Regions from separate parts of the Streptomyces liliiviolaceus genome, predicted to be linked through region 2. Evidence: riboswitches for the same ligand, from Rfam matches in the RefSeq annotation. Region 2 holds a riboswitch; each other region holds the start of a gene.
What was found. A riboswitch is a leader RNA that binds a small molecule or an ion and turns the genes downstream of it on or off. The one in region 2 is predicted to bind cobalamin.
Positions count from the first base shown of each region.

Region 1 (5,744 bases), on a different contig from region 2:
CTCGGTGAGCACGTCGCCCGGTGTCCCGGCGGCCACCACGCGTCCCTCGCGCAGGACGACGAGCCGGTCGCAGTACATCGCCGCGAGGTTGAGGTCGTGCAGGGCGACGACGCTGGTGACCGGCAGCGAGGTGACGAGGTTCAGCAGGTCGAGCTGGTGCTGGATGTCGAGGTGGTTGGTCGGTTCGTCCAGGAGGAGTTCGCGGGGTTCCTGGGCGAGGGCGCGGGCGATCTGCACGCGTTGGCGTTCACCGCCGGAGAGGGTGTGCCAGGACTGGTGCGCGCGGTCGGCGAGGCCGGTGCGGTCGAGGGCGTCGCGTACGGCCTTCTCGTCGGCCGGTGACGGGGGTGTCCAGGCGCGGCGGTGCGGGGTGCGGCCGAGGCGTACGACGTCCAGGACGCTCAACTCGACCTGCGTGTCGACCTGTTGCTCGACCACGGCGATACGGCGGGCGATGTCGCGGCGGCCCAGTTCGCCGAGTGGACGGCCGTCGAGGGTGACCACGCCCGAGGCGGGGGCGAGGACGCCGGAGAGCAGGCGCAGGAGCGTGGACTTGCCGGAACCGTTGGGGCCGAGGAGGCCGACGGTGGTGCCGGGGGCGGGGCTGATGCTGACGCCGTCCAGGATGACGCGCCCGTCGGCGGTACGGGTGACACGGTCGGCCCGGAGGCCAGCACCCTCGGCGGTCTCGGCGGTCTCGGCGGTCTTGACATGCTCGGTCGTCTCGACGTGCTCGGTCGTCATCGTGTCCTCCGCGTCCGGTACAGCACCAGCACGAACACCGGTACGCCGATGAGTGAGGTGACCACGCCCACGGGCACCTCCTGGGGGTCGAGCACGGTACGGGCCAGGGTGTCCACCCACACCAGGAACACCGCCCCGGCGAGGGCGGCGACCGGCAGCAGCCGGGCGTGGCCGGAACCCACCAACGCGCGGGCGGCGTGCGGCAGGACGAGACCGACGAAGCCGATCGCGCCCGCCGAGCTGACGAGCGCGGCCGTCAGCAGCGCGGTCACGCACAGCAGCACCAGCCGGGTGCGGGCCACGGACACCCCGAGGGTCGCGGCGGCGTCCTGGCCGAAGGCGAACGCGTCCAGCGTGCGCGCGTACGCCAGACAGACCGCCAGTGCGACCACCAGGACGGCGAGGCAGACCCAGACGTCCGTCCAGCCGACCCCGCCCAGTGAGCCGAGCAGCCAGAACAGCACCCCTCGGGTGGTCTCGGCGTCGGCGGCGGTCATCACCACGAAGGAGGTGAGCGCGGAGAAGAGCTGCATCGCGGCGACACCGCTGAGCACCACCCGGTCCGTCGTCCCGCCGAGGGTGTGGCTGAGCAGCAGCACGAGCCCGAACGACAGCAGCGCGCCGAGGAACGCGCCCGCCGAGACCGACACCAGGCCGCCGCCCGCGCCGAGGACGACCACGACGACCGCGCCGGTCGAGGCACCGGAGGACACCCCGAGGACGAAGGGGTCGGCGAGCGGGTTGCGCAGCAAGGACTGCATGACCGCGCCGCACACGGCGAGTCCGGCCCCGCAGACGGCGGCCAGCAGGGTGCGCGGCAGGCGCAGCTGCCAGACGATCCCGTCGCGGATGGGGCTCAGTTCCGTACTCCCCCACCCCAGATGGGAGGCGACCACGGACCAGACGTCGGCGACGCGGATGTCCGCGGGACCGATGGTGATCGCGACGGCGACGGAGGCGACGAGCAGTGCGGTGCCGGCCGCGCAGAGCAGTCCCACGCCCGGCCGTGCGATACGGCGGGTCACCCCTTGAGCCCGAACTCCCGCAGGGCGGCGGCCACTTGTTCGACGCCCTCGACGGTGCGGATGGTCGGGTTCATGGCCTGCCCGCTGAGCAGGACGTACCGCTTCTTCTTCACGGCGGTCATGTTCTTGGTGACCGGGTCGGACTCCAGGAACTCGATCTTCTTCTGCGCGGACTCGGCGGTCTGCGACTTGCGGGTCAGATCGCCGATGACGAGGACGTCGGGGTCGCGGTCGGCGACCGTCTCCCAGTTGATCTGGGGCCATTCCTCGTGGGTGTCGTCGAAGACGTTCTTCGCGTCGAACGCCCGGGTGATGATGCCGGGGGCGCCGCAGCAGCCCGCCATGTAGGGCGACTCGGAGTTGGCGAACCAGTACAGGAGGGAGACGTCCGAGGCGTCGATGCCCGCGGTGGCCTTCTTCATACGCTGCTGGAGCTCGGCGACCAGCTTGTCGCCCCGCCCCTGCACGCCGAACACCGCGGCCAGGTCACGTATCTCGCCATAGATCGCGTCGATGCCGAGGGGCTTCTTGCGGGCGCCGTCGCCGTCCCCGGTGTTGTCCTTGCCCGCGCAGTCGGAGGGCGAGACGTACGCGGGTACGCCGAGCTTCTCGAACTGCTCGCGGGTGGCGACGCCTCCCTTGCCGAGCGTGGACACGAACGAGGCGGCGACGAAGTCGGGGTCGGCGTCCAGGACCCGTTCGAAGGACGGGTTGTTGTCGGCGATCCGCTTCACCTGCGCGTCGGCCTTCTCCAGGCCCTTCATCACCGGGTCGGTCCAGGTGGCGCTGCCGGCCATCCGGTCGGCGAGGCCCAGCGAGAGCATGATCTCGGTGGTGCCCTGGTTGAGGGAGACGGCCTTGCGCGGCGGGGACTCCACGCGGACGGTGTGACCGCAGTTCTCCAGGGTGACGGCTGCCGCGGAGTCCTTGCCGGCCGAGCCGGTCGAGCCGGACGAGTCGGCGCCGCCGCAGCCGGTCAGCAGAATGACCCCGGAGACGAGCAGGGCGGCAGGGCGGGTGGGGCGTGCGATGGGCACGGAAGTTCCTCAGACGTCGAGGGCTCGAACGCGGAGCCCGGTCGTACGGTGCTCCCCCGCCGTCTCGGGACCGCGGAGGCCGCCAGCAGGTCTTCGGACTCGGGTTCACCCGGACGAGGCGCCTTCCCGGACCGTCGATCCGGTCCAGTGGCCGATGCCCCGCCCGTCACCCTCACCGCTGCGCGTCAGCTCCGGATTTCCACCGGATTCCCTGACCCACGTACATGGGTTCGACTGGCTTTCGCAAGCTATCACGGCGGCTTTCACGGCCGTGCGGCAGTGCGGTGGGGGGCGGCGGGGGCTCGGTGAGGGCTCTACGGGGACGCGGCGGGGATGTCGGTCTCCGTCGCCCGTTTCGTACGTTTCTCCTGTTCCGGCGGTGTTCACGGCGGCGCCACGCCCCTGCCCCCGCGGACTGAATGAGTGGTTCCGTTCAGCGCGTCGCCCGCAGGCACCGGAGGACCGACCCATGCCGCAGGACCAACCCACGACCGGAACCGCCGGAGGGGACACGGCCGAGGGGCACCTGTCCGCCGGGGAAGCCGCGGCCGCCGTCGACCGCCGTCGCTTGCTGCTCGTCTCCGGCACCCTCGCGCTGGCGGCGGGGGCGACGGCGGCAGCGGGAGCGGCGACCCTCGTCCCGCCGCGGCGCCCCGGCTCCCCCACCGCACCCGTCGCCGCCGAGCAGGTCGTCCCGCGGGCGGCCCGCGCCACCCGGCGGCCGGCGCCTTACGCGGCCACCACGCTGGAGACGACCGCCCGGCTGAGCGGAAGCCCGCGCTCCGGCACCTACCGCCGACTGGTCCCGGGCCCCGGCCTGCCCCTGGTCGTACGGGAGGAACTCGCGCCCGCCGCCACCGGCCGTCCGGACCGGCGGACCCCGCTCGCGTGCTTCGTCCAGTTCACCGACCTGCATCTGACCGATGTGCAGAACCCGCTGCGCACGGAGTTCCTGCGCTCGGGCGGAGCCGCCGCGTGGCGTGCCCAGGAGGCGCTGACCGTGGCGGGGGCGGTCGCGCTCGTGGAGCAGGTGAACGCGCTCGGCGAGGGCCCGCACACCGGTCTGCCGCCCGCGTTCGTGATGACCACCGGTGACAACGTCGACAACAACTCCGTGCTCGAACTCGACTGGTTCCTCACGCTGATGAGCGGAGGCCGGATCACCCCCGACTCCGGCGACCCGACGGCGTACGAAGGCGTCCAGGACTCGGGGCTCCCCCTCTACTGGCATCCGGAGGAACCGGCCCTGCGCGACCTGGACAAGCGGCGCGGACTGCCCGCCGTCCCCGGCTTCCTCACGGCCGCGCGAAGGCCGGTGACCAGCCCGGGGCTCCGCATCCCCTGGTACTCGACGGTGGGCAACCACGACGATCTGCCCGGCGGCTGCCTGTCGCCCGCGCTCGGCGACTTCGCGACGGGCTCCCGCAAGCTGCTGTCAGTCCCCGACACGGACAGGGCCGCCTACGCGAAGGCGCTGCGGACCGGCGACGACCCGAAGAGCGAGGTGCTCGAAGCGATCCTGCGACGGCACGCCCGCTCGGCGCGGACCGTGACGGCCGACGAGCGGCGCCGGCTGTGCAACCCGCACGAGTATCTGGCCGCGCACCTCGAACCCGGGCGGACGGGGGCGGGGCCGGTCGGTCACGGCTACACGCAGAACAGCCTGGACGGCGACCGGATGTACTACTCCTTCCGGATCGCCGAGAACGTCATCGGCGTCAGCATCGACACGACGTACCGCAGCGGGCACTACGAGGGATCACTGGACACCGACCAGCTCCGCTGGCTGGAGCGGACCCTCGCCGCGCACAGCTCCCGGTCGTACGACGCCGACGGCCGCCTCGTACGCAACCCCGGGGCCGACGACGCCCATGTGCTGGTCTTCAGCCACCACCACAGCCCGAGCATGACCCGCCGTCCCGACGCGGCCCGTTCGGAAGAGCGGCGGCACGACGGCGCGGAGGTACTGGCGCTGCTCGGCAGGTTCCCGAACGTGGTGGCGTGGATCAACGGCCACAGCCACGTCAACCGCGTGACACCCCACCCGCATCCGACCCCGGCCCGCTCCTTCTGGGAGGTCAACACGGCGTCCCACCTGGACTATCCGCACCACGCCCGGCTGATCGAACTGACCGACAACGGGGACGGCACGCTGTCGCTGTTCACCACGCTTATCGAATCCGCGGCCCCGCACCGCACGTCCCCCGACTTCACGGACCTGTCGGCGGTGGGCCTGGCGTCCCTCTACCGAGAACTGGCCTACAACGCCCCGAACATGACGGAGACCACACGGCCCGACCCCCACACGGCCTGGGCGGGCACTCCCCAGGACCGCAACGTGGAGCTACTGCTGACCACCGCCCTTTAGTCTCAGCCTCGCGGGGGCTGCCGTCTCTCCCGGGGCCCGGCGAACAGCCTGCTTTCAGGGGCGCGGGGAACTGCGCGAACGGCCCTCACCTGGCCGCACCCACCCAGAACCCCGCAGCCCCACCCCCGTGAGGGGAATCCCCGACCCGCGCCGAACGTTGTCCGCCGCAGACAGACCGTAAACAGACCGCGGACAGACACACCCCCACCCCAGGAGGCGACCCGTGTACGGCGACCCGGCAACGATCCGCAAGATCCTCACCGAGACCGGCGACACCTGGGCAGTCGTAGGCCTGTCGTCGAACGAACGACGCGCCGCGTACGGCGTCGCGGACGTGCTGAAGCGCTACGGCAAGCGCGTGATCCCCGTCCACCCGAAGGCGGAGACGGTCCATGGGGAGAAGGGATACGCCTCCCTGGAGGACATCCCCTTCGACGTCGACGTGGTCGACGTGTTCGTCAACAGCGACCTCGCGGGCCCCGTCGCCGACGAGGCCGTCGCCATCGGCGCCAAGGCCGTCTGGTTCCAGCTCGGTGTGATCGACGAGGCCGCGTACGAGCGCACCCGTGA
Region 1 covers NZ_JAGPYQ010000002.1:712,225-717,968, forward strand. Annotated here, with positions in the region: gene J8N05_RS38480 (ABC transporter ATP-binding protein) at 1-744, opposite strand, end outside; gene J8N05_RS38485 (FecCD family ABC transporter permease) at 741-1,769, opposite strand; gene J8N05_RS38490 (ABC transporter substrate-binding protein) at 1,766-2,806, opposite strand; cobalamin riboswitch at 2,874-3,060, opposite strand; gene J8N05_RS38495 (TIGR03767 family metallophosphoesterase) at 3,276-5,174, shown strand; gene J8N05_RS38500 (CoA-binding protein) at 5,398-5,744, shown strand, end outside.
Region 1: it holds a riboswitch for cobalamin, as region 2 does, so the genes downstream of both, J8N05_RS38490 (ABC transporter substrate-binding protein) here and metE (5-methyltetrahydropteroyltriglutamate--homocysteine S-methyltransferase) in region 2, are expected to answer to the same signal.

Region 2 (5,744 bases):
CCGTCACCAGCGCGGACTGCTGTCCGGTGACCGTGTCGTCCCGCCCTGGCCGGGCGGGCACCGGCACGTTCAGGTGTAGCAGCTCCCGGATCGTTCGAGTCAGGCATTTTGGCCACAGCCGAATAGCCCTGGTACGGGCCGGGAGCCAGGGGCCTGCGCCCGTGCTCCCGGCCCGCCGCGTGGATCAGGACTCGGACAGCTCCGTGCGGATCGTGCGGGCCGCGGCGACCAGGTTCTCCAGGGACGAGCGGGTCTCGGGCCAGGCCCGGGTCTTCAGGCCGCAGTCGGGGTTGACCCAGAGGCGCTCGGCGGGGATGGCCTCAAGTCCCTTGCGCAGCAGGGCCGCGGCCTCGTCCCGGCTGGGCACCCGGGGCGAGTGGATGTCGTACACACCGGGTCCGGCTTCGCGCGGATAGCCGTGTCCGGCCAGTTCCCGGGCCACCTGCATGTGGGAGCGGGCCGCCTCCAGGCTGATGACATCGGCGTCCAGGTCGTCGATGGCCTGCACGATGTCACCGAACTCGGCGTAGCACATGTGCGTGTGGATCTGGGTGTCCGGGCGTACGCCGCCGGTGCTGAGGCGGAACGCCTCGGTGGCCCACGCCAGATACGCCGGGCGGTCGGCGGCGCGCAGCGGCAGCGTCTCGCGCAGGGCGGGTTCGTCGACCTGGATGACCGAAGTCCCGGCCGCCTCAAGGTCGTTCACCTCGTCGCGCAGGGCGAGGGCGACCTGGCGGGCGGTGTCGCCGAGGGGCTGGTCGTCGCGGACGAAGGACCAGGCGAGCATGGTGACGGGCCCGGTCAGCATGCCCTTGACCGGCTTGGCGGTGAGCGACTGGGCGTACGTCGTCCAGCGCACCGTCATGGGTTCGGGGCGGGAGATGTCCCCGGCCAGGATCGGCGGGCGGACGTACCGTGTGCCGTAGGACTGGACCCAGCCGTGCTGGGTGGCGAGGTATCCGGTGAGCTGTTCGGCGAAGTACTGCACCATGTCGTTGCGTTCGGGCTCGCCGTGCACGAGCACGTCGAGGCCGGTCTTCTCCTGGAACGAGATCACCTCGCCGATCTCGGCCCTGATGCGCTCCTCGTACCCGGCCGTGTCGATCCGTCCGGCGCGCAGGTCGGCCCGCGCGGCGCGCAGTTCCGTGGTCTGGGGGAACGAGCCGATGGTGGTGGTCGGCAGCAGCGGCAGGCCGAGGTGGGCGCGCTGGGCCGCGGTCCGCTCGGCGTACGGCCGGGAGCGGCGGGCGTCGGCGTCCGTGACGGCGGCGGCCCGGGCCCGTACGGCGGGGTCGCGGGTGATCGCGGATCCGGCGCGGGAGGCCAGGTCGGCCCGGTTGGCGGCGAGTTCGGCGGCGATCGCGCCGGTGCCGCCCGCGAGCCCCTTGGCGAGGGTGACGATCTCACCGGTCTTCTGCCGGGCGAAGGCGAGCCAGCGGCGGATCTGCGGTTCGATGTCGCGTTCCGCGGTGGCGTCGAGGGGGACGTGGAGGAGGGAGCAGGAGGCGGCCACATCGACCCGGTCGGCGAGCCCCAGCAGGGTCCCGAGCGTGGCGAGGGACGTCTCCAGGTCGTTGACCCAGATGTTGCGGCCGTTGACCACTCCGGCGATCAGACGCTTGCCGGGCAGCCCGCCCACGGCGGCGAGCGCGTCCAGGTTGGCGGCCGCCGCCTCGGTGAAGTCCAGCGCCAGACCCTCCACCGGGGCCTTGGCCAGCACCGGCAGGGCGTCGCCGAGCCGGTCGAAGTACGACGCGACCAGCAGCTTCGGGCGGTCGGTCAGGGCGCCCAGGTCACGGTAGGCGCGGGTCGCCGTGTTCAGCTCGGCGGGTGTGCGGTCCTGTACAAGGGCGGGCTCGTCGAGCTGGACCCACTCGGCCCCCGCGGCGCGGAGATCGGCGACGATCTCGGCGTACACGGGCAGCAGCCGGTCGATGAGGGTGAGCGGGTCGAAGTCGGCGGCGACACCCGGCGCGGGCTTGGCGAGCAGGAGGTAGGTGACGGGTCCGACGAGGACGGGACGGGCGGTGAGCCCGAGCGCGAGGGCTTCCCTCAGCTCCGCGACCTGCTTGCCGGAGTCGGCCGTGAAGACGGTGTCCGGGCCCAACTCGGGCACCAGATAGTGGTAGTTCGTGTCGAACCACTTGGTCATCTCCAGCGGCGCCACGTCCTGGGTGCCGCGCGCCATGGCGAAGTAGCCGTCGAGCGCGTCGGCCTCGACGGCGGCGCGGTGGCGTGCGGGGATCGCGCCGACCATGACACCGGCGTCCAGGACGTGGTCGTAGTACGAGAAGTCACCGGTGGGCACCTCGTGGACGCCGGCCTCCGCCAGCTGCCGCCAGTTGGCCCGGCGCAACTCGGCGGCGGTGGCCCGGAGGGTGTCGGCGTCGACCCGGCCCTTCCAGTAGCCCTCGACGGCCTTCTTCAGTTCCCGGTTCTGTCCCTGGCGGGGGTAGCCGTACACGGTGGCCCGTGCCGCCGCGGCTGCGGACTGCGCTGTCACGGAAATCTCCTTCGCGAGATATCTCCCTGGGATCCCGGGACGGGACGCGAGCGCGAAGGGGTGACGGACCGGACGGACTCCGACTTGCGCGCAGAGCGCGGTCGTCCGCTCGGTCAAGTACGCCGACCCGCCCACGAGGTCACCGGGATCTCCGCGCACGAATGGTTCGCGCACGGGCAGTTGGCAGGTCTTCGGACTCGCGGGCACGCCCTCCGTCCGGAGGACACCTACTGGCCGTCGCTTCCCAGACCCGGCCGGGCCCAGTGCGTGTGACGGCGGTCGTTCCCACTCACCGCTGCGGGGCAGTCCCGGATTCCCACCGGGTTCCCTCTTGCGACGCACCCGCCTGGCGGACGGGGCGAACCAGCTGCACCGGCCACCCTACGGGGCGCGGCCCGGTCGTGGAAAACTTTTCAGTGCACGGAGAAGCCGCCGTCGACGAAGACCGACTGACCGGTGACGTACGCGGAGGCGGCGCTCGCCAGGAAGACCGCCGCGCCCGCGAAGTCCTCCGCGAGGCCGTTGCGTCCGACCATCGTGCGCGCCGCGAGGGCCGCCACCTTCTCCGGGTCGGACGACAGACGCCGGTTCAGCGGCGTCATCACGAAGCCCGGCACCAGCGTGTTGACGGTGACCCCGGACGGCGACCAGGCCTCCGCCTGCGAGCGGGCCAGGGACTCCAGCGCCCCCTTGGAGACGCCGTAGGCACCGCTCTGGACGAAGGCGCGGTGGGCCTGCTGCGAAGTGACATGGATGATCCGCCCGAAGCCCCGCCCGGCCATGGCCGGGCCGAAGCGCCGGCCCAGCAGGAAGGGCGCGTCCAGGTTCAGGGCCATGGTGGTGTCCCAGACCTCGTCGCTCAGCTCACTCATCGGCGGCCGGAGGTTGATCCCGGCGCAGTTGACGAGGATGTCGGGCTCACCGAAGGCCTCGACCGCCTGCTCGGCGGCCTCCCGCACCCCGTCACGCGTACCGAGATCAGCGCTGACCCGGGCCGCACGGCAGCCCAGCGCACTCAACTCCTCCACCGTCGCCGTCAGTTCCGCTTCCTTGCGCGCCACGACGACGACGCTCGCCCCGGCGCGCGCCAGCGCCTCGGCGATGCCCCGCCCGATGCCGGAGCTGCCACCGGTCACCAGGGCGACCCGGCCGTCCAGCGAGAACAGTTCTGAGAGGTAGCGCTGCGAGTCCATGGCGGCACCCTAGAAGGGCACAGCCGGGAGCGCACCGGCGGGGGTGCGCTGCGGCCGTGCGGCGAACGGTCCAGGTCAGGACCTTGGCCCCGGGCGAGGAGCGTGTCCCGGCGGGGCTGCCGACTGGCCGGACTCCGTACGCGCCCCGGGTGGCCGCTCAGCCCAGTACGAGCGGCAGTCGTTCGGCGAGGGTGCCCAGCGCGGTCTTCTCCGCGTCGGTCGGCGTCCGCCGTCCGGTGCCGATCAGCAGCGCTGCCTTGTCGGAGAACGAGGGCGGGAACGCGGTCCCGGCGATCTTCTCCAGCGACGCGCGAGCTGCGGCCAGGGTCTCGGCGGGCGGCCCGCTGGTCGAGGCCAGCCGGGAGATCAGGTCGAGGTGGTGCAGGGTCGCTTCGAGGACGTACACGGACAGGTAGTCGCCGACGGTCAGCACCTCGTCGCGGGTGCCGACGCGGGCCGTGGGATCGGCGAGTCCGGCGGCGCGGCCCGCCGCGGAGCCGACGTCGTCGAAGTGGAACTTCAGCAGCTCCGGTTCCCCGTACGCGGCGGCCAGCCGGGGGATCAGCGCGTCCAGCGGATCCTCACCGGCCGGGGTCCCGTCGAGCTGCCAGTAGGTGACCGCGTTCACGGTCGGTTCGGTGTCGGCGGGGGTGACCAGGGTGATCAGGATGTCCTGGGCGTCGATGACCAGGTGGCACACCAGATCCCGCACGAGCCACCCCGTGCAGCCGGACGGCTGCTCGAAGTCCTCGTCCGGCACTTCGGCGACCGCCGTGCGCAACGCGGTCCAGGCGAGCGAGAAGAGATTCACCGCGGCACGGTATGCCGGAACATGACGACGGACAAGCGTATGCGGCGTATACGGACAAACGTATGCGGGGTTCGGCGGGGTCCTCGCGATCACCGGGCGGTGAGCGCCACTCGGCGATCGCGAGGACCCCGCCGGGCTCAGTCCGAGGTGAGGACGACCAGTTGCCGGGTCGCCCGGGTCATTGCGACATAGCGGTCGACCGTTCCCGCGACGCCCGTCCCGTACGACTGCGGGTCGACGAGGACGACCAGGTCGAATTCGAGCCCCTTGGACAGTTCCGGGGTCAGCGACCGGACACGAGGCGTGGCCCGGAACGTCGGATCGCCGATCACGCACGCGATCCCGTCCGCGTGCTCGGCGAGCCAGGTGCCGAGGATCGCGTCGCGCTCCGCGACAGAGCCGTGGACGACGGGGACGCCGTTGCTGCGGATCGAGGTCGGCACGTTGGCGTCCGGGAGCGCGGCCCGGATGACCGGCTCGGCCTCCGCCATGACCTCTTCCGGGGTCCGGTAGTTGATGCTGAGCGAGGCCACCTCGATCCGGTCGAGCCCGACCCGCTCCAGCCGCTCCCGCCACGACTCGGTGAACCCGTGCCTGGCCTGCGCGCGGTCCCCGACGACGGTGAAACTCCGGGACGGGCAGCGCAGCAGCAGCATCTGCCACTGCGCGTCGGTCAGCTCCTGGGCCTCGTCCACGACGACGTGCGCGAACGGACCGGCGAGCAGATCCGGTTCGGCGGTGGGCAGTTCGGACTCGTCGACCATGCTGACCTTGGCGTCCTCGCCGCGCAGCATCGTCACCAGGCCCTCGCCGTCGTCACCGTCAGCGCCCGAGTCGGCCGCTGCCGCTATCAGATTGTCGACGACCTGCCCCATGCGCTCGCGCTGGGCGGCGAGGGTGGCCTCGTGTCGCCGCCTGCGCCGCGCCGACTCCGGGTCGCCGAGCCGCTGCCGCGCCGCGTCCAGGATCGGCAGATCGGACACCGTCCACGCCTGCGGCTCCGCGCGCTGCAGCCTGCGTACGTCGTCGGGGCCGAGCCAGGGAGCACACATCCGCAGATAGGCGGGCACCGACCACAGGTCCCCGACGACATCGGCCGCTTCGAGCAGCGGCCAGGCGCGGTCGAGGGCCCCGGTCAGCTCCTCGTCGTGCAGCAGCGCCCTGCGGAACAGGTCGAGCGAGACGTCGTCGTCGTGCTTGTCCAGCAGGATCGTGAGCAGGGCCTCCCAGATCTGGT
Region 2 covers NZ_JAGPYQ010000001.1:5,695,732-5,701,475, reverse strand. Annotated here, with positions in the region: gene metE (5-methyltetrahydropteroyltriglutamate--homocysteine S-methyltransferase) at 185-2,503, opposite strand; cobalamin riboswitch at 2,669-2,886, opposite strand; gene J8N05_RS24800 (SDR family NAD(P)-dependent oxidoreductase) at 2,917-3,696, opposite strand; gene J8N05_RS24795 (maleylpyruvate isomerase N-terminal domain-containing protein) at 3,854-4,507, opposite strand; gene helR (RNA polymerase recycling motor ATPase HelR) at 4,645-5,744, opposite strand, start outside.

Region 3 (5,744 bases), 1.7 Mb from region 2:
CCCGTCCTCCGTCTCCCTGCCGGCGACCAGCGTCAGCCGATCGGCCCGGTCCGACCGCAGGGCCGTGTCGTACACGCACTCCCCCGGCTTCAGCATGCCGTCGGGCGGCGCCTGTCCCGGTCCCCCGACCTCCTTGGTGTCGACTTCGACCAGACGTATCCAGGTGTCCAGCCCATCACAGGTTTCCGTGGGCCCGCCGACGAAGTGCAGCAGCCGGCGTCCATCTGCCGAGAAGTCCAGCGTCGCCGTCCGGGCCGCGGTTCTGTCCGGGCTCCATGTCCACGCCAGCGGCTCCTCGGCAACGGCCCGCTCCCCCTCCCCCACCTCCCAGATCCGCACCGCCCCGTCCGGCCCCCCGGCCGCCACCTTCGTCCCGTCGTCGCTGACGGTCACCGCGTCCGCCAGGGGCGGCGCTCCGGGCAGCGGGGTGGAGCGGATGTCATGGCCGCCCAGGCCCGACACCACGTACACCCGGATGCCCCGCGGCCCGTTGTGCAGGACGGCCATGCGGTGGCCGTCGGCCGAGGTGGCGGTCGACCGGACGTCCCCCGCCGGGAAGAGCCGGTGCACGGACTCCAGTGCGGACAGCGGCAGTTCATGGCGCATCAGCGCGGCCCTGGTCTGCGCCGTGTCGCTCGTGCGGGCCGCCGCGAGGGCCAGCAGGGCCGCGTCGACCGGGCTGTCGGAGAGGGCGTCGGCCTGCTCGACGAGTTTCTGCGCGGCGCTGTCGCGCCTGTCCCGTTCCTGGTCCCGGTTCAGGTCCCAGGCCACGTAGCTCAGACCCGCCGCGAGCAGCGCCAGGCAGGCCACGAGGGCGACGCCCGTGCGGCCCCGGCGCACCGATCGGCGCCTGTCGAGCCGGCTCAGGCGGATGAACTCGACCTCTTCCGAGGAGAGTTCACCTGGGCGCAGCGCGGCCATCGGCCTCGCGGCGGACAACTCCCGGCCGCGCAGCAGCAGTTCGCTCTGGCGGCCGGCCGCGTCCCACTCCCGCAGCCGTGCGCCGAGTCTGTCGTGCCAGAGCAGGAAGGCCCGTGACTCGTCGAGCCAGGAGCGCAGGGTCGGCCACTGGCGGACCAGGGACTCGTGGGCGAGCGCCACCGTCTCCCGGCCCGAGCTGTCGCGGCCGATGACGAGTAGCCGGGTCCTGGCCAACGCCTGTGCGGCGGCGCGCAGTTCGGCGGGCAGTTGCTCGAACCCGCAGGCCACCCTGGTGAACTCCCTGCCCTTGGCCGGTCGGGCGAGGCGTTCGAAGAGCCGGCGGGCGGTCGCCTCGTCGGGCCCTTCGGGCTCTTTGCAGACCTGCGCCAGCTGGTGGTCGGCGTAGCGGGAGAGGGCCCCTTCCACTCCGCCGATCTCGCGGTACGCGGCGTGCGTGAGCCGCCCGTGCTCCTGCCGCTCCCAGAGTTCGGCCAGGGCGAACTCGACGAGTGGCAGAGCGCCCGGTTCGCTTCCCGCGTCGGCGACGACGAGTTCGGCGAGGCCCGGCTCGAACTCCACGCCGGGGATGCCGTCGACCGGTCTGCGGACGATCTCGTCCAGTTGGCCGGGGGTCAGCGGGCCCACCATCTGGACCGTGCCGCTCAGTTCCTGGGCCCGTCCTCCGGCGACGAGTTCCTCCATCGACGCGGAGCGCAGGGTGGCCAGCACGCGGAGGCTGCCGCCGCCCGGCCGGGTCGCCCGGGTCATCGGCAGCAGGGTGTCCAGGAGCGCCCGGGCCTCGTCGGGGCGCGTGCCCACGGTCTCCTCGAACTGGTCGAGGACGATGACATGCCCGGCCGTGCCCGCCTGTTCCAGAATGCGGGCGCCCTCCAGGACGGCTCTCTCCAGGACGGTTCTCTCCGTCGCACGGTCCTCGGGCACTTCCCACGCCGGGCCGTGACGGGACCCGGGCGCGGCGGGGAACTGCCGGTTCAGCGCCGCCGCGAGCGCCGTCACCGGGTACGTGTCCGGCTGCCCCACGAAGTCGGTGACCGTGTAGCCCGAGGCGCGCAGCAGAGGCAGCACACCGGCGCGTACCAGCGACGACTTGCCCACGCCCGAGGCCCCCACGACCGGTACGAAAGGGGTGGTGCGGACCGCCGCCGCGATGCGCTCGCTGTCGGCGTGCCGGGCGAAGAAGACCGGGGCGTCCTGCTCCCGGAACGGTTCGAGTCCTCGGAACGGGCTGGCCCTCAGCGAGGGGTCGAGGCCCAGCAGCAGCGCGGCGGGGATGAGGTACGCGGTCGTCGCGCCGGAGCCCCGGTCCGCGGCGACGGTCATGCCGACCACACCGCCCTGCTCGGTGTCCCACACCGGCGCCCCGCTGAACCCCTGCCCGATGGCGGGCCCGTGGAACGCCTCCCGGGCCTCCATGGACGTCCAGCCCCTGCCGACCGGCGCCCGGAGCCGCCCCTGCACCCAGACCCCGTGGTCGCCGGTGCGCCGCGGGAAGCCCAGGACGCGGAACGGGTGGTCCCACACGGCGGCGCCGCCCGCGAAACGGACCGGCGCGGTTCCGGGGACGGGCACCCCGCACCCCCCGCCGTCCCCGCCGTCCCTGCCATCCCTGCCGTCCCCGCCATGTCCTCCTTCCAGGGTCAGCAGCGCGATGTCACCGCCGCCGTCCTCGCCGACCGGCCGCCAGTGGACGACCCTCGCCCGCAGCGGCGGGGAGGCGGCCGGGGACAGCAGCGGGAAGTCGACCGTCACCGACGGTTCCGGAGGCAGCGGATCTGTCTCCTCCGTACCGAGGGTGCGGGCCACGACGTGCGCGCAGGTGCACAGCGTTCCCTCCGCGATCAGGAACCCGCTGCCGGTGACCTCACCGTCCTCGGTGCGGAACCGTGCGATACCCCGGGTCAGTCCGTCGTCGACATGCGCCACTGCTCGGCCCCTCCCCGTGCGCCGCGCGACTCAGGCTCATGTCTCGCATGTCACGGACAGTGATCGCAAGGGTGGGGGCGAGAGTCCCTTCCCCACGCGCGATTCCACGTCCGCGGCGACCGGTCCGCGGGGAGGGCCCGTCGGTGGATGTGGGTCTCAGCACACTCTCCCGTCGCAGGTCAACAGCAAGTTGACGGGTGTTCTCGGACCGTGGTGGACTGCCGAGGCCATGTACGTCGGCAGAAGAGGAAGCCGGTGCGAATCCGGCGCGGTCCCGCCACTGTTACCGGGGAATCGATCCCCCCGGGAGCCAGGAACTCTCGCCGTCGGTCTCGTCGAACCAGGGCGTGGACACCCTGAGTGAGGACATATCGCCATGCGCGCCCACCTGTTGTGGACCAGTGTGCCCGGGCCCGGCACCGGGCTCTCGCCCGATGCAGCGGCGGGCTGAACCGATGCGAGCCGATCGCGTCTTCGCGTACGGCGCCGCCGCCGGCCTCCTCGCCGACCTGCTGCTCGGCGATCCCCGCCGAGGGCATCCGGTCGCCGCGTTCGGGCGGGCCGCGGGAGCCGTCGAGCGGGCCCTGTGGCGCGACCACCGGGGATCGGGGGCGCTGCACACCGCCGTGTGCGCGGGCGGCGCCGTCTGTCTCGCCGTGGCCGCCGAGCGTTCCCTGCGTACCTCCGCCGTCGCCTCCGTCGCTCTGACCGCCGCCGCCACCTGGGCCGTCGTGGGCGGGACCTCGCTCGGCCGTGAGGCGCGGGCCGTCGGCGGGGCGCTGGCCGCCGGGGACATCGAGGTGGCCCGCGAGCGGCTGCCGCATCTGTGCGGGCGCGACCCGCAGGCGCTGGACGCCGACGGGATCGCCCGCGCGGTCGTCGAGTCGGTCGCCGAGAACACCTCCGACGCCGTCGTGGGCGCCCTGGTGTGGGGCGCGGTCGCGGGCGTACCGGGACTGGTCGGGTTCCGGGCCGTCAACACGCTGGACGCCATGGTCGGGCACAAGTCGGCCCGTCACCGGCGGTACGGCTGGGCCTCCGCCCGGCTCGACGACGTGGTGGGGTGGCCCGGGGCCCGGCTGACCGCCGCCCTCGCCGCCGTCGCCGGGGGGAATCCACGCGGGGCCGTCACCGCCTGGCGCGCCGACGCCGCCAGGCATCCGAGTCCCAACGCCGGGCCCGTGGAGGCCTCGTTCGCGGGGGCGCTCGGGGTACGGCTCGGCGGCACGCTCTCGTACGCGGGACGGGTCGAGCACCGGCCCGTGCTCAACGGTCCGGGGCGGGCCGTGGGGGTCGGGGACATCGAGCGGGCCGTCCGGCTCTCGCGCCGCGTGAGCGTGCTCGCGCTGGGCGCGAGTGTCGCCGGACGGCTGCTCGCCACGTCATGGGTGCCGAAGGCGAAAGGGCGTACGTCATGAGCGGGGGAACGGGCGGGAGGCCCGGCGGCGGACCGGGTGGCGGGCTGCTCGTCGCCGGTACGACCTCCGACGCGGGCAAGAGCGTCGTGACCGCCGGGATCTGCCGGTGGCTGGTGCGTCAGGGCGTGAAGGTCGCGCCGTTCAAGGCGCAGAACATGTCGCTGAACTCGTTCGTGACAAGGGAGGGCGCCGAGATCGGACGGGCGCAGGCCATGCAGGCGCAGGCCGCCCGCGTGGAGCCCTCCGTGCTCATGAACCCCGTCCTGCTCAAGCCGGGCAGCGACCGCAGCAGCCAGGTGGTCCTGATGGGCAAGCCCGTGGGCGAGTTGAGCGCCCGCGGCTATCACGGCGGACGCCAGGAGGCGCTGCTCGGGACCGTGCTGGACTGTCTGGCCGAGTTGCGGGGCACGTATGACGCGGTGATCTGTGAGGGGGCGGGCAGTCCCGCCGAGATCAATCTGCGGCGCACCGACATCGTGAACATGGGGATCGCGCGGGGCGCCCGGCTGCCCGTGCTCGTGGTGGGGGACATCGACCGCGGCGGGGTGTTCGCCTCGTTCTTCGGGACGGTGGCACTGCTGTCGCGCGAGGACCAGGAGCTGGTCGCCGGGTTCCTCGTCAACAAGTTCCGCGGGGACGTCTCGCTGCTGGAACCCGGCGTGGACATGCTGCGCGGGCTCACCGGGCGGCACACCTACGGCATCCTGCCCTTCCGGCACGGGCTCGGCATCGACGAGGAGGACGGGCTCAGAGTGTCCCTGCGGGGAGCGGTGCGCGAGTCCGAGGTCTCCTCCCCCGTCGGCGAGGACATCCTGCGGGTCGCCGTCTGCGCGATCCCCCTGATGTCCAACTTCACGGACCTGGACGCCCTCGCCGCCGAACCGGGCGTCGTCGTACGGTTCGTGGACCGCGCCGAGGAACTCGTCGACGCCGACCTGGTCGTCGTGCCCGGCACCCGCGGCACCGTCAAGGCCCTGGAGTGGCTGCGGCGGCGCGGCCTCGCGGACGCCCTGGTGCGCAGGGCCGCCGAAGGCCGCCCGGTGCTGGGCATCTGCGGCGGCTTCCAGCTCCTCGGCGAACACATCGAGGACGAGGTCGAGTCGAGGGCCGGTGCCGTCGACGGCCTCGGACTCCTCCCCGTACGCGTCCGGTTCGCGCGCGAGAAGACCCTGACCCGGCCCGTCGGCGAGGCGCTCGGCGAACCCGTCCAGGGGTACGAGATCCATCACGGGGTCGCCCAGGTCACCGGCGGGGAAGCCTTCCTGGACGGCTGTCGGGTCGGCGAGGTCTGGGGGACGCACTGGCACGGCTCACTGGAGTCGGACGGTTTCCGGCGTGCCTTCCTGCGCGAGGTGGCCGCCGCCGCGGGGCGCCGCTTCGTACCGGCCGCCGACACCTCGTTCGAGGGGCTGCGCGAGGAGCAGCTCGACCGGCTGGGCGATCTGATCGAGGAACACGCGG
Region 3 covers NZ_JAGPYQ010000001.1:3,996,854-4,002,597, reverse strand. Annotated here, with positions in the region: gene J8N05_RS17490 (serine protease) at 1-2,865, opposite strand, end outside; cobalamin riboswitch at 3,063-3,204, shown strand; gene J8N05_RS17485 (cobalamin biosynthesis protein) at 3,321-4,283, shown strand; gene J8N05_RS17480 (cobyric acid synthase) at 4,280-5,744, shown strand, end outside.
Region 3: it holds a riboswitch for cobalamin, as region 2 does, so the genes downstream of both, J8N05_RS17485 (cobalamin biosynthesis protein) here and metE (5-methyltetrahydropteroyltriglutamate--homocysteine S-methyltransferase) in region 2, are expected to answer to the same signal.

Region 4 (5,744 bases), 170 kb from region 2:
GTGCCTCTCCGGAAGATCGGAGAGAATCCCGGCCCGCATCGGGTGCGTGAAGTCCCGGACAAGGGGCACCCGCCGCGAAGACGGCGGTTACGGAAATCGCCGTGCACGACGTACGGAAAAAGAGAGGGCCGGTGGGTTATCCCGCTGTCCGCTTTACTCTGTTTACCGGAGGAGTTGTTTTCGCGTGACTGAAAATGTGTGGGGTTACAAGTCGACCGCGGGTCGTCTGGCGGGTGTGGACCTGACGGGTTACAAGGTCGAGGCCACGGACGGCAGTATCGGCAAGGTCGACAAGCACTCCGACGACGTCGGTGACGCCTACCTGGTGGTCGACACCGGTGTGTGGATCTTCGGCAAGGAGGTCCTGCTTCCCGCCAGCACGGTCGTCAGCATCGACCAGGGCGAGCAGAGGATCATCGTCGACCGCACCAAGCAGCAGATCAAGGACGCTCCGGAGTTCGACCGCGACAAGCACCTGGGCGACCAGGGCTACCGCGACGAACTGGGCACGTACTACGGCACGGGCGGCCCGCAGATCTGAGCCGGACCCGTACCGCATCACGCGACGGCCCCGGGACTCCTCCACGAGTCCCGGGGCCGTCGCGCTGCCCCGGACCGCCCGGCCGGACACGGTATTGAGAAGATCGCCCGTGACGTGAGCGTCCATCGCACCATCGCGTCCCGAAAGGAACCAACGAACCCATGCGTGTCATCGTGGCCCGCGGTCTGACGGAGGTATGCGGATGACCGGCAGCGAAGAGTCCGTCCTGCTGCACACGGCCGGCCGGGCCGCCCACATCACCCTCAACCGCCCGAGAGCCATCAACGCCCTCGACCACGCCATGGTGCGGCGCGTCGACGAGGCGCTGACCGCGTGGGAGCACGACTCCGCGGTGGAGACGGTCGTCCTCACCGGAGCGGGGGAGCGCGGCCTGTGCGCGGGCGGCGACATCCGTGCCGTCCACGACGACGCCCGCGACGGGGACGGCAGCGCCGCGGCCGCGTTCTGGCGCGACGAGTACCGCCTCAACGCCCGTGTCGCCCGCTGGTCCAAGCCGTACGTCGCCGTCATGGACGGCATCGTCATGGGCGGGGGCGTCGGCATCTCCGCGCACGGCAGCGTCCGGGTCGTCACCGAACGGTCGAGGATCGCCATGCCGGAGACCGGCATCGGCTTCGTGCCCGACGTCGGCGGCACCTACCTGCTCTCCCGCGCCCCGGGCGAACTGGGCACCCGGCTCGCGCTGACGGGCGCTGCGATCGGCGCCGGGGACGCCCTGCTGTGCGGACTCGCCGACCACTGCGTACCGTCCGGCGCCCTTCCGCGCTTCACCGCCGACCTCGCGGAACTGCCCGTGAGGGAAGCGCTGGACCGGCATGCGCGGCCCGCGCCGGAAGGGGAGTTGGCCGGGCAGCGGGAGTGGACCGACTCCTGCTTCGCCGCCGACACGGTAGAGGAGATCGTCCAACGGCTGCTCGACCACGGCGATCCGGCGGCGAAGGAGACCGCGCAGACCCTGCTCGCCAAGTCGCCCACCGCACTGAAGGTCACCCTGGCGGCTGTGCGCCGCGCCGGGCGTCTGGATTCCCTGGAGCGCGTGCTGGAGCAGGAGTACCGCGTCTCCTGCGCGGCCCTGACCACGCCCGACCTGGTAGAGGGCATCCGCGCCCAGGTCATCGACAAGGACCGCAACCCACGCTGGTCACCCCCCACCCTCGCCGAGGTCACCACCACCGACGTGGCACGCTTCTTCGAGCCGCTGGGGAAGCACGGGCCGGAGTTGGAGCTGGGGCGCTGACAGGTAAACGTTCGGTGTGAGCAGGTTCTTGTCGGCTCCTGGTCTTGGGCATGCACCCGTCGAGCGGTAGCGTCACTTCGATACCGACGACGGCAGCACGGAAGCCGGTGGGAAACCGGCACGGTCGCGCCACTGTGAACGGTGTGACTCCCCTGAGGGGAGCGCACCGTGAGTCAGACCCGGGGCCGTCGTCCTGTGCACCACCGAGATGGGACGCGAGTTCCCAGAGGAGGCCCCGTCATGGCGCAGCATGTCGCCCCGCCGAGCACCACCCCCGTCGTGCCCGCCAAACTGCCGCTGAAGGACATCGCTCCCTGGGCGGTCTTCATCGGCGTCCTGATGCTGGTCCTGCTGTACTTCGTCGGCGCCGAGCAGGGCGCCACCTCCGTCGTCTCCGGCGAGAACGTCCATGAATGGGTGCACGACGCACGTCACCTGCTCGGCTTCCCCTGCCACTGACGAGGGGCCCCGCACACCCATGAACTCCGCAACGGTAAGAAACCTGCTCGTGCGGGGCATGCTCGCCGGTCTGGCCGCCGGCGTGCTCGCCCTGATCGTCGCCTACTTCCTCGGCGAGCCGAACGTCGACAGCGCCATCGGCTTCGAGGAGTCCCACGCCGCCGCGCACGAGCACGGGCACGAGGTCGAACTCGTCTCCCGCAGCCTGCAGTCGACCGCCGGCCTCGCCACCGGCGTACTGATCTACGGGGTGGCCTTCGGCGGCATCACCGCCCTCGCCTACTGCTTCGCCCTCGGCCGCGTCGGCAATTTCGGCGCCCGTGCCACGGCACTGCTGCTCTCGGGCGCAGCGCTGCTCGCCGTCTACGTCGTGCCGTTCCTGAAGTACCCGGCCAACCCGCCCGCGGTCGGCGACCCCGACACCATCGGCAAACGGACCACCCTGTACCTCCTCATGATGGTGCTGGCCGTGCTCCTCGCGGTCGCCGCGGTGATCGTCGGCAAGCGGCTCGCACCGAAACTGGGCACCTGGTACGCCACCGTCGTCGCCGTTCTCGGCTTCGTCGTCCTGATCGGACTGGCGTACGCGTTCCTGCCCACCGTCAACGAGGTCCCCGGCGACTTCCCGGCCGCCCTGCTCTGGCGGTTCAGGCTCTCCGCCCTCGCCCTGCAGATCACGCTCTGGTCAGGCTTCGGGCTCGTCTTCGGCGAACTGGCCGAACGGCTGCTCCACCCGAAACCCGCCACGGCATCGGCGGCGAGTGCGGCGGCACCCGCCCCGCACTGACCGGCGGCCGCGCGGACTCACCGGTCCGCGCCCGCTCCGGCGGCCTCCAGCGGCTGCCCGAGCCGCAGGTTCCACCGGCCGCCGCGTCCACTGATCGTGGTGGACGTCAGCGGCGGTACATCGATCCGCCAGAAGGCCGCGGCGGGCGCCGCCAGCACGTGCGTCACCGCGGCCCGTACGACTTCCGGTTCGACGACGGCGAGCGTACGGCCGTCCGTGTCGGGAGAGGACTCCAGCCAGCGCGCCACCCGGCCGCAGAAGTCCGCCACGGACTCCCCGCCGTGCGGTGCGGAGGCCGGATCGGCGAGCCAACCGGCCACGGCCTCCGGTTCGGCCGCGCCGACCTCGGCGAGCGTACGGCCGCGCCAGCGCCCCACGTCCAGTCCCGCCAACTCCGCCGACTCCGCCAGTTCCGCCGTTTTCGCCGTGCCCAGGCCGAGTGCGGCGGCCGTCTCACGGCAACGCACCGAGGGAGAGACCACGACGCGCGCGGCCGACGGCAGGGAGCCGGCCGCGGCACGGGCGCGCGCCTCCCCGTCGGCGTCGATCGAACCCCCGTCGTCGAAGCGTGCCTCACGCAGTGCCGAACTCGTCGCGGGCGAGACGAAAGTGATGCGGTGGGTCATGTGCCCGCTTCCCGCGTCGGATTGCTCAGCATGTCCATGCTGGCGGATGCTACCGCCCGGCTGCGTGCGATCATTGCGTGCGCTTTATGTAGTCGGTTGATGCGTCCGGTCAGCGCCTCATCGGCGCCCCCGTCCGCGCCGCCACCTCTCCCGCCGTCACGCCGGGCGCCCTCTCCACGGTGCTCAGCCCGTCCGCCGCGATGTCGAAGACACCCAGATCGGTGATGACGCGATGGACGCAGGCGCGGCCGGTGAGCGGCAGCGTGCAGGTGTCGACGAGCTTCGGCGTCCCGTCCTTGGCGGTGTGCTCCATCAGCACGATCACCCGGCGGGCTCCGTGGACCAGGTCCATCGCACCCCCCATCCCCTTGATCATCTTTCCTGGGACGCTCCAGTTGGCCAGGTCGCCCGTCGAGGAGACCTGCATGGCACCGAGGACGGCGGTGTCGATGTGACCGCCGCGGATCATGCCGAAGGACAGCGCCGAGTCGAAGAAGGAGGCTCCGGGCAGCACGGTCACGGTCTCCTTGCCGGCGTTGATCAGGTCCGGGTCCACCTCACCCTCCAAGGGGTACGGACCGGTGCCGAGGATGCCGTTCTCCGAGTGCAGGGTCACCCGCACGTCCGAGGACAGATGGTCCGGGATCGTCGTGGGCAGCCCTATGCCCAGATTGACGTACGAGCCGTCGGTCAGTTCCCTGGCGGCGCGGGCCGCCATCTGTGTACGGGTCCAGGCCATCAGCCGCGTACCGTCCTCTTCTCGATCCTTTTGGCGGTGGCCTGTTCCGGGGTCAGGGGCACGACCCGCTGGACGAACACGCCGGGCAGGTGCACCTCGTCGGCAGCGATGTCTCCCGGCTCGACCAGTTCCTCGACCTCCGCGATCGTGACGCGGCCGGCCATGGCGGCAAGGGGGTTGAAGTTGGCGGCGGCCCTGCGGAAGACCAGGTTGCCGTGGGGGTCCCCGCGCCAGGCGCGTACGAGGGCGAAGTCGGTGGTGATGCCGTGTTCGAGGACGTGCGACCGGCCGGCGAACGTCCGGGTCTCCTTCACCGGCGAGGCGACCGCCACCGAACCGTCGCTCGCGTACCGCCACGGCAGTCCGCCGTCGGCGACCTGGGTGCCGACGCCGGCGGGGGTGTAGAACGCCGGAACTCCGGCACCCCCGGCGCGCAGCCGTTCCGCGAGCGTGCCCTGGGGGACCAGTTCGACCTCCAGCTCGCCGGAGAGGTACTGCCGGGCGAACTCCTTGTTCTCGCCCACGTACGAGCCGGTCACCCGGGCGATCCGGCCGGAGGCGAGCAGGATGCCGAGGCCCGCGCCGTCCACACCGCAGTTGTTGGACACGACGGACAGTCCGGTGCTGCCGCGGGCGTGCAGCGCGTCGATCACGACGTTCGGCACACCGCTCAGCCCGAACCCGCCGACGGCCAGCGACGATCCGTCGGCGATGTCATGGACCGCCTCGACGGCGGTCAGGTGCACCTTGTTCACGGACGGGACTCCTTCACGGGCCGGACTCCCTCACGGGTACGCGGAACAGGCGCAGTTGGAGGGCGAGCGTGGCGTAGTAGCCGACCAGTGTGGAGAGTTCGAAGAGAGCGGCCTCGCCCAGGGCGGCGCGGGCGGCCGCGTACCAGTCGTCGTCGAGCGGGTCCGAGGGGGTGGCGAGGGCGCGGGTGGCCGACCACGCGGCGCGCTCGTGCGGGTCGGTGAAGCCCGGATCGGCTCCTTCGCGCAGGGCGCGCACCTGCGCCTCGGTGAGCCCGGCGGCCCTGGCCGGCGGTTCATGGGCGTACCGCTCGAAGTCGCTGTCCCAGACGGCGGCCACGACGAGGACGGCGGTCTCCCGCACCCGGGGCGACAGATCGGTCCGATAACGGATCGCCGCGCCCAGCTCCTGGAGGTCGCGGCCCAGCCGTGGGCTGAACAGCATCGCGTTGAAGGGGCCGTTGAGGCGTCCCTCTGTGTCGGTGAGGGCGAACAGCTGAGGGCCGTCGGAGCGCGGGCCACCGGTGATCTCCTCGTACAGGAGCCGTTGGGCGGGGGAGAGGGCGGCGGGGTGGAGGAGGG
Region 4 covers NZ_JAGPYQ010000001.1:5,527,938-5,533,681, reverse strand. Annotated here, with positions in the region: gene J8N05_RS24080 (PRC-barrel domain-containing protein) at 185-541, shown strand; gene J8N05_RS24075 (enoyl-CoA hydratase/isomerase family protein) at 744-1,799, shown strand; cobalamin riboswitch at 1,873-2,003, shown strand; gene J8N05_RS24070 (CbtB domain-containing protein) at 2,040-2,258, shown strand; gene J8N05_RS24065 (CbtA family protein) at 2,278-3,045, shown strand; gene J8N05_RS24060 (histidine phosphatase family protein) at 3,063-3,671, opposite strand; gene J8N05_RS24055 (CoA transferase subunit B) at 3,781-4,410, opposite strand; gene J8N05_RS24050 (CoA transferase subunit A) at 4,410-5,165, opposite strand; gene J8N05_RS24045 (carboxymuconolactone decarboxylase family protein) at 5,179-5,744, opposite strand, start outside.
Region 4: it holds a riboswitch for cobalamin, as region 2 does, so the genes downstream of both, J8N05_RS24070 (CbtB domain-containing protein) here and metE (5-methyltetrahydropteroyltriglutamate--homocysteine S-methyltransferase) in region 2, are expected to answer to the same signal.